Regions from separate parts of the Photobacterium angustum genome, predicted to be linked through region 1. Evidence: predicted binding sites of a transcription regulator. Region 1 holds the regulator's gene; each other region holds the start of a gene.
The links. Region 1 encodes PurR, which represses purine synthesis genes. Its sites were predicted from a motif close to TNANGNAAACGTTTNCNTNA; they were not measured.

Region 1 (3,291 bases):
TGGAATATAAATAAAGATAATTATCATTTATATAAATCAAGGAATGCAAAACGGAGGGGAATTAATTTAATGGCAAAAGTTTGTTATTATGCAATTAAACTAAATAAATATTGAATCCTATAAAAGAAGATAAGGATAATACGGAAATTATTTTTGAAAGGTATACTCAGAAATAAAAGAATGGGGCTCTTTTATTCCTAAGTATTTTATATTTAAGACAACTTATATTTTTAAGATAACGCAGATAATAGTTCATTTCGACGTTGCTCAGGAATAACTGACCAATGTTGACCGCTAATTGCGCCTTCCAATGCCCAAAGCAATTCAATACTCAATGGACTTGTCTGTGATTCTTGAAGTGCTTTATATGCGCCAAGAGAGCCCACTGCTAGAAGTTGTTCAATAGTGTTTATGCCTGCTTTTTTAAGCATTCTTTCATTTGATAATCGTAGATTAGGTAAATCTTTAATTCGGTCAGGTACGCAACTCTCCTTTTCTTGCTTGTCTTTTTCTGCTGCATCCAGTGAATACCTGCCTTGAGCTACAATCTTTGTGGGTTCATCCCACCATTGATCGGGTATAGCATAGTGCTTGGTTACAACAGGGAAGCCACGTTTTTTATAAACGTAAGGTTCCAAGCCAGCTTGTTTGAATTCCTTTTCAGTTTCAGCATTTGCACGTAAGTGAAGTTTATCGTTCACAACTAATGCAAACATTGTATCACCAGAAAAAATGCCAAAACCGCCAAACATCGACCGTGATTTTATTGAACCAAAATGGTCAAATAATTTTAATGAATCTTTTAATATTGGTTTATCCATGCTTCTACTCGGTGAAAAAATATGAGTGTCACCTAAACATTAAGAGCGAGGAAATAGATTAATTAATCTACACATTGATACTGTCAATATATTGTTAAGTTTGTGTCATAATATTGTCGGTTCAATAATAATCCTTCGGTAACCCCGCTACCTTGAATTATTAACATAATTTTTAGGCCGGTGGTTTTGCGTCTTAATCTTTCAATTAATTTGCCAGTTCGTGACTATATAAAGTTATATTAAATAATACTTTTAATATTAAATCTAAGCCCTCAAAAATGTGATATTGGTTCAGGTATTTGTTCTTAACTTATTTAAATAAGCTTAATAATTATAAATACTCATGATTGTTTTTTTATAAGTAAAAAAAAGCCAACAAGGTTAACTTATCGGCTTTTCCTTAACATAGAAAGATAAATTTTATTAGTTGAGATCTTTAACCGATTTTCTCTCAACAAGTTTAGGCGTCATCTCAAAGGTTTGACGCTCATGATTTTTGTCTTTTACACGCTCTAGCAAGATTTCGATGGCCTTTTTACCTAAACGACGTTTAGGTTGGTGGATAGTTGTTAGCGGTGGCGCAAAGTAGGGCGCAAGGTCAATGTTATCGTAACCAATGATTGAGATATCATCAGGAACACGCAGACCTGCCTGTTCAAAGGTACTGATCAGAGCCATAGCCATAATGTCGTTGAAGCAGAAGATAGCAGTAGGTCGATCTTCCATTGCGATAAACTTCTGAGCAGCTTCAACGGCTGACTCACACTCAAAGTCACCGTCAAGTAGCCAATCATCATTAACAGTGAGATCTGCTTCTGCCATCGCTTTACGGAAGCCCTTTAGGCGCTCTTGGCAAGTAGACTTGTCAACTTGTCCAGATAAACAGCCAATTTTCTTATGACCATTTTCAATAAAGTGCTTAGTTGCGATGTAACCGCCGTTTTCAGCGTTATCTAGAATATTATCTGTATGTGGGCTTTCTGGGCCCCAGTCCATGATAACCATAGGAAGATCATTTTTACGCTCAAGTAAATCGAGCAGCATTTGATCAAGATCGCTGCACATAACCAATAGGCCATCTACACGCTTTTCAGAAAGCATACGTAAGTAATCACGTTGTTTTTCTAAGTTACCTTCGGTGTTACATAGGATCAGTGTATAGCCTGCACCATAACAATATTCTTCAACACCATGCACAACTTCGGCAAAAAATGGGTTAGTCGATTTAGTGACTAACATGCCGATAGTACGTGTTGTATTACATTTTAAGCTTCGCGCTACTGCACTTGGGGCGTAGTTAAGTTCATCAACTGCAGCCAATACTTTTTGTTGCGTTGCTTCTGCAACAAAGCGTGTTTTATTAATCACGTGCGACACTGTAGTAGTTGATACACCTGCCATACGTGCAACGTCTTTAATGGTTGCCATATTTATTCTTCTTATCATGGTCAGATTAGGATCTGACAAAGGTTTTGATACCAAATTGATTAATTACGTAGTCTATGGCTTACGAGTTCACTCGCAGAGATGAAGATCCTTTAGTTATTAGCTACTTAATTATTCAATTTGATACCGAATTATAGGGTGTTGCAATTATCATGGATCATAAACAACTAAAGCCGCAGTAAAATGCGGCATTAGAAGATAGAAACTGTTCTTACACTAATTACACGTGTAATCGCTTGCGCTCACATTTTACTGTGTGTTTTGCGTTGTGCAATCTTTCTATTCAACTTGATTGAATTAATTGATCATTAACCGTAAAAACTCGATGTTTGTCATGCTAATAGGGTCAATTTATTGTGTATATCTAGTCATTAACAGATAACACATTAAAAAACAGAATGATTGGCTGATAAAAGGTAAGGAAAATCACCACTTGGATGCGTATGAACACTTACTGGCCAACCATATAAGGTGTCTATTACTTCAGGAGTAAGAACTTGTGTTGGCGTGCCGTCGGCTTTTATTTCTCCTTCGTTAAGGAAAATCATCCGATCAGTGTACTGGGCTGCAAGGTTTAAATCGTGCAATACTACAATTACAGCAGCGCCTTGCATGGCCATATTTTTGGCAATTTGTAAGGTGTGATGCTGGTGGGCGAGATCGAGTGCTGAAGTTGGTTCATCTAACATCAAGATACATTTATCACCGGCTTTACTGAGTTGTGTTAAAACTCGGGCAAGGTGTACACGCTGTTTTTCACCACCCGATAAGGTGGGGTATAGACGTTTAGCTAAGTTGTTAATGTCAACGTATTGCATGCTTGATGCTGTCGCATCTTTCAGCTCAAGCGACGTGAGTTGCAAAGGAATTGCGCCTAGCTCGACAACTTCTTTAGCGGTAAAGGCAAAAGATAATGCGCTATGTTGTGGAAGGACACCTAAGTGACATGCCAATTCTTCCCGAGCCCAATTATTAAGAGGTTGATCAAAGAAAGAAACCGTGCCTGATTTTGGCGTAATCTCAC
Region 2 (3,291 bases), 920 kb from region 1:
AAAAGAAGTGGCTGAAGAGAAGGTAACGGATCAACAACTTGAAACTGCAGCTTACCGCTTCCCTTACAACACGCCAACAACCAAAGAAGCTTACGCATACCGTGAGATCTTTGAAGAGCTATTCCCACTCGAAAGCGCAGCGAAATGTGTTCCAGGTGGTCCATCTATTGCTTGCTCAAGCGCAAAAGCGATTGAATGGGATGAAAGCTTTAAGAATGCTGCTGACCCATCAGGTCGCGCTATTGCCGCTGTACATAACGAAGCTTATAAAAAATAATCTTGCACTAAATTGCAAATAATAAAAAAACCGCCAAACATAAAATGCGTTGGCGGTTTTTTTATATTCATAAGAAACTTAACGTTCCCAGTATGCTTCTTCCAAGCTATCTTCACGCTCAGGCAGACCACGAGATAAACGTGGAGAGTACTGTGCCAATACTTCGTAGCTTACACGGTTTGAATATAAACAAACCTGTGAGAACGATGAGTATGTTAAGAAAGAATGTTGGTGCTTACTAGAGTTCGGCACGTTTTCTTTATGGTAACGGTTTGCAGACATATCATGCAGTAATGCTGAAAGTGCACCATCACCAGCGCCATTCGTATTCTTAATACGCTCAGGGCCGCCCATGTAAGGAGCAATGTGTGAATACGCCTTAATTGGGTTCTCACACGCAGCTTTAAGCATTGGTCGACTGAATTCATAGCGGTTAAACTCAGCAATATCACCTGGAAGTAACGGTAAACTTGTTTCACGCTTAGCGTTATCATCAGTGTAACCTGCGGTATATAAACCTACAGGGCCTGCAGTACAAAGAACAAGATCAACCCATTCTAATGCTTTATCTGCCGCCACAAGCGGATCAGACTCACCAGTCAACGCTTCACCTTCATCTTCGTTCATTGCAACAACTGTTACATGATCACGAAGGAAGTCACGCCACCATTGTGGATCGTCTTGAATAACGAACTTTGTACCTAGTGTTAATACCACTGGCACATCGTATTTTTTCGCATATTCAATGGCACGCATTGTTGCTGCAGGCATAGGATCGCCAGGCTTACAACGCACTAAATACGCTGTTAGCACAAGCGCAGAGGCATTTTCAAATACATGTTCAGGAATACTATTCGGTTCAAGTTGGTTCATCTTACCTTCGTTGATAGCGAACGTACGTTCACCGTCTTTTGAAATAAGAGCAAAACAACGACCAATAGGGCCATCAACAGGTTGAAGATAGTTCATATCCATACGGCTTGATGTATTACAAAGGTAACGGTACGCGTAACTACCGATCTCAATGTCTTTACTCATCACGCCTAAAAGAACAGATTTATCATCCGCTAGCACAGAATAGTTGTGTAGCGTATTACCAATAGTGCCACCAGCAAACTCGTGAGTAACAAGATTGTTCTCTTTTAGCTCTTGATATAGCGCTTCTGCTTTTTCATCAGTAATAACCAAAGAATGGCCTTTACTTAACTCATAGCGTTCCAGGAATTCATCATCCACATAAGCTTCAATATCTACCAATGTTTGGTCAATACCTACAACATGAGTACGTGCTAGACGCTTCTCTTGTTTCGTTTGACTTAAAAGTGGATCGCGAGCATGTACCGGAAAGTAATGCTTAGATTTTCGTTGGCCTGGAAATTTCATGTCTATGCGCTATCAAGTTGTAAATTTTGCGAATTCTATCACAGAATATAGAACATAAAAGCAAAAGCTCTCATTGGTTTTGAGATATATCAACACAAATGAGAGCGTAAACGTTATCGTCAATGTAAGTTACAGAATAAAAACTGACTATTCCCAACCTTGAACATGTTGTTTCACCAAGTTTTCCATCATTGTTATATGTGCTTGGCTATCATTAAGGCAAGGGATCAAATTAAATTCTACCCCACCCGCTTCAATGAACACTTCTTTGCACTGCTCTGCAATTTCTTCAAGAGTTTCTAAACAATCAACAGAGAACGCAGGACACATTACATCAAGACGTTTTACGCCTTTCTCAGCCAATGATTTTATCGTGCCTTCAGTATACGGTTTTAACCATTCTTCACGTCCAAAAATAGACTGATAGCTCATGCTCATTTTCTCACGCGGCATCTCAAGCATCTTCGCTAATAGTTCCGTTGTACCATTACAATGATCTGGATACGGATCGCCATTATCAGCATAACGTTTAGGAATACCGTGATATGAACATAATAAATAATCAGGCTCGCCTTTTTCTGCCCACAAAGTTTTAGCAGTCTCGGCCAACGCTGAAATATAATCAGGGTGATCGTAATAATGATTAATAAAGCGCAACTCTGGGATATACGATATTGACTTTAAATCTTTCGCAATACGATCAAATACAGCAGCTGTGGTAGTGCCTGAATACTGAGGATATAACGGTAAAACTAAAACCTTATCACAACCTTGCTGCTTTAGACGCTCCAAACCAGCCTGAGTACTCGGGTTACCATAAGTCATACCCAGTTCAACTGGGACTTGAAGTATCTCTGTTAATGCTTTTTGTTGGCGTTTTGAATACACCATCAATGGTGAGCCATCTTCCATCCAAACAGATTGATATAATTTAGCAACTTTCGGTGAGCGAATCGGCAAAATTACGCCGTGTAAAATTGGGCACCATAACCAGCGAGTCATATCGACGACACGGTGATCGTGTAAAAATTGAGATAGAAATTGTTTCACCCCAGCAGCCGTCGGTGCATCAGGCGTACCTAGGTTAACTAACAATACACCGTATTTTTTATTGTCTTTATTCATCGGTTTTCGCTCTTATCTGTCCTATACCAAGCTTTCTGATCAAGAAAATAATAATCATGCAACCGAACCTAAACGAAAGCCCACTGCTTTTAGATCACTTTGATCAGAAAAAGACGTATCCCGCCTTTATTAACCCTATTTAAACCATAAAAAAACGGACTATACCAATAGGTAAGCCCGTTTTTTTTCATTGTTACAAGCTATCTAAAACAGCCTATATCAATATTAAGCTAATGCTTTTTCTAGCTCAGCGCTCACTTCAGCAACAGGAAGTGTACCGTCAAACTTAAGGTATTTCGTGTTACCCGCTGCTGCTTCTTTACCGTAGTATTCGATAAGAGGTGCAGTTTGTGTGTGGTAAACATTTAGACGAGCACGAACTGTTTCTTCTTTGTCGTCTTCACGGATAACAAGATCTTCACCTGTTACGTCATCTTTACCTTCAACCTTTGGTGGGTTGTAAACAGCGTGGTAAGTACGACCAGAAGGAAGGTGAGCACGACGAC
Region 3 (3,291 bases), 230 kb from region 1:
AACTACAGATCACAAATGGAAAATCATCCATTACGACGTGAATTAATCGCAACATCATTAGCTAATTTGATGTCGAATGAAATGGGATGCAACTTTGTTACTCGGCTGCAAGAAGAAACAGGTGCAACGATAAATGAAATTTCAGCCTCTTACTCAATAGGGCGTGAGATCTTTAAGTTTGAGCAGATCTTTAGTGAAATTAGAGCATTAGATAATCAAGTTTCAGCACAAACGCAATATGACATGCTTTATCGTTCAAGGCGTATGTTGCGTCGGGTCACACGATGGTTCCTACGCAATAGAGAACACAAGTTAGGTATAGAACAACAAATTTTATTCTATCAACCCTTTGTTGAGCAGTTACGAAATGAATTAGATAGTTACCTTGTAACTGAAGAAGTGGTAGAGCACGAAGAGCAAGCGAATGAAATGATCCGTAAAGGTGTACCTGAACGGTTGGCTAAAAACATTTCACGCTTAACTAGTTTATATTCAGCCATGGATATAGCGCAAATTGCAAAAGAGATGGAAGTGAACATAGCACATATTGCAAGAGTGTACTTTGTACTAGGAGCGCAACTGTCACTTCATTGGTTCTTAAAGCAAATTCAAAACCAAGCTGTTGAGAATAATTGGCAAGCATTAGCAAGAGCTTCATTCCGTGAAGATCTAGATTGGCAACAAAGACAATTGACAACAGCGGTTTTAATGACAAGTACTGCTAAGCCAGAAGAAAGTATATCACTATGGATGGAACAACATAAAAAAGCGGTTGATCGATGGGAGAGTGTGCTGGCTGAATTTAAAGTCGGTAATGCGCATGAGTTTGCAAAGTTCTCTGTCGCTTTACGTGAATTAACAATTCTAAATCTCAACTCAAGGCCGATACAGTAGTAAGTGTACTTATCGTCACCGCCTAATAAGATGGTATAAGTTACGGTGTAATATATATAGTGACAATGTAACTTTTTGCAATGTCATTATGTTACATTGTCACTATTTAAGTGTTAACAATAAGGTTATAAAAATAATACGTTACTTTTTTCAGAGCTAAAAAGAAAACGATTGCTTTTATATGTAATAATTTGTGAAACTACGAAACTATAACTTATTGTTAAACAAAGGTTTAATTTCTAAGTTACTGTTTTATTGACAATAATCAAAAAAATAACGATTGAAGTTAACAGAATAACTGTGAATAATACCATCCCGTTTATTCGGGACTTATTTTGGAGTTACAATGTTATACCGCATCGCACGTTCTGCTATTTTTCAGTTGGATGCTGAAAAAGCACACGACCTCGCTATTGAGAACTTTTCTCGCTTTACTGGCACTCCATTAGAACTTTTCTACCGACAAAATCTTCCAGCACGTCCTGTCGAAGTTATGGGACTTACATTCAAAAACCCTGTTGGCTTAGCAGCTGGCCTTGATAAAAACGGTGAATGTATTGATGCATTTGGTGAAATGGGTTTCGGCTTTGTTGAAGTAGGGACCGTGACACCTCGTCCACAGCCTGGTAACGATAAACCTCGTCTTTTCCGTTTGATCCCAGCTGAAGGCATTATCAACCGTTTTGGTTTTAATAACCTTGGTGTTGATAATCTTGTTGAGAATGTAAAGAAAGCAAAATTTGACGGCATCATTGGTATCAATATCGGTAAAAATAAAGATACACCGATTGAAAAGGGTGTTGAAGATTACATTATTTGTATGGAAAAAGTTTATCAATATGCCGGTTATATTGCAGTAAACATCTCGTCACCGAATACACCAGGATTACGTAGCTTACAATATGGTGAAGCTTTAGATGATCTGCTTTCCCAGCTTAAAGCTAAACAAGCTGAATTAGCGAAACAACATGATAAGTATGTTCCTCTAGCACTTAAGATCGCTCCCGATCTTGATGATCATGAGATTCAACAGGTATGTGATTCTTTGATCCGTAATAATATAGACGGTGTGATTGGAACAAATACCACATTGGATCGCTCTTTGGTTCAAGGAATGGAACATTGTGATGAAGCGGGTGGTTTAAGCGGTCGTCCTTTGCAAAACAAAAGCACAGAAGTCATTCGAAAAATGTCAGAAGCATTAAATGGAGCAGTACCAATCATTGGTGTTGGTGGTGTTGATTCTGCAATGGCTGCTCGTGAGAAGATGATGGCAGGTGCAAGCCTCGTACAGGTTTATTCTGGTTTTATTTATCATGGCCCACGTCTTGTTAAAGATATTGTAAACGGTCTTTAACTGTTGGCGAGCGCTCTATCAATGAAGTATTAAATTTAAATATTTTCTGACATACGAAAACCCAGCTTGGTGAATACTAGGTTGGGTTTTTAATTATGTGCACAATCTGTTTGTATTAAATAAACATCTTATTTACTTATGACAGAGCCACTATTTTCCCCTTTTATTTTATGAATACGCGAGTAGAATTAAGCTAAAATTTCAACATATGATCACAGATACAATATAAACCACTGTCTTTCAGGAGTAGGAACGTGTTAAAGCCAGATAATTCATGGAAATGGTATTTTGACGCTGAAATGAATTCACTCATGCTTGAATTGAATGACGATATGCTTTTTCGTGTATCGTTACCAAGTAAGCTGCTTACTCCAGAAGCGAAAGTAAGTGACATTTTTAATGTTGATGATATTGAAGCCTACCAAAACTTCCAAGAGCAGATTGCTCATCTACCAATTTCTGCAGCTAGAAAATGTGAATTAGCATTAAATGCTACAGCTGCACGACGTTTTCATAAACCTATGATGCCAAAAAGTTGGTATTTCGCACCTCAACAAGGTGTCGAGCCATCACAGGGGCAAGTTATTACTCTAATGACTGCGTCTTGTACTGCTCATTATGTTGTAATTGAAAATAGTGGGGTAGCGAGCCTCTGCATGCTTGCAGATGTTGCTACTGTTGATTTAGATGGCGTTAAAAGCATGGAGTTCTGTGAAACCATTAAGGTTATGAATGATCGAATGGCACCCTGTTTTGTAGAAACAGACCAGCAAAATTTTGCGCTTGTCGGTTAGTTTTTCTTCATTTTAGGTTGTGTCCTTACATCCTTACCCATCACCAATAGTTAACAGCATTTGTTATCTATTTTAGTAAACCCCCATTATTCGTAGCTTAATTTGCTATCTTTCTCCTGCTGCTGAGTACTGCCTCCCTAGGTGCATTTGCATGCTTTTCTCAATTAGATGATGAAAAAGATCTCATGTTTTATTGAGATGACTATCTTCCAAATCTCTCACTTTTATATCCATTTATTCATAACG

Region 2: BTO08_RS08420 (inosine/guanosine kinase) is a predicted target of PurR. The motif match lies at 1,763-1,782, and genes of this name have one in related genera.
Region 3: pyrD (quinone-dependent dihydroorotate dehydrogenase) is a predicted target of PurR. The motif match lies at 1,054-1,073, and genes of this name have one in related genera.

What each region holds. Positions count from the first base shown of each region.
Region 1 covers NZ_MSCJ01000001.1:1,031,322-1,034,612, forward strand. The annotation lists gene BTO08_RS04420 (TfoX/Sxy family DNA transformation protein) at 231-821, opposite strand; cyclic di-GMP riboswitch class I at 956-1,046, opposite strand; gene purR (HTH-type transcriptional repressor PurR) at 1,245-2,249, opposite strand; gene BTO08_RS04430 (heme ABC transporter ATP-binding protein) at 2,654-3,291, opposite strand, start outside.
Region 2 covers NZ_MSCJ01000001.1:1,950,698-1,953,988, forward strand. The annotation lists gene asnB (asparagine synthase B) at 1-277, shown strand, start outside; gene BTO08_RS08420 (inosine/guanosine kinase) at 356-1,660, opposite strand; gene hemH (ferrochelatase) at 1,808-2,785, opposite strand; gene adk (adenylate kinase) at 3,011-3,291, opposite strand, start outside.
Region 3 covers NZ_MSCJ01000001.1:1,258,383-1,261,673, forward strand. The annotation lists gene BTO08_RS05440 (NAD-glutamate dehydrogenase) at 1-894, shown strand, start outside; gene pyrD (quinone-dependent dihydroorotate dehydrogenase) at 1,241-2,251, shown strand; gene BTO08_RS05450 (cell division protein ZapC) at 2,506-3,045, shown strand.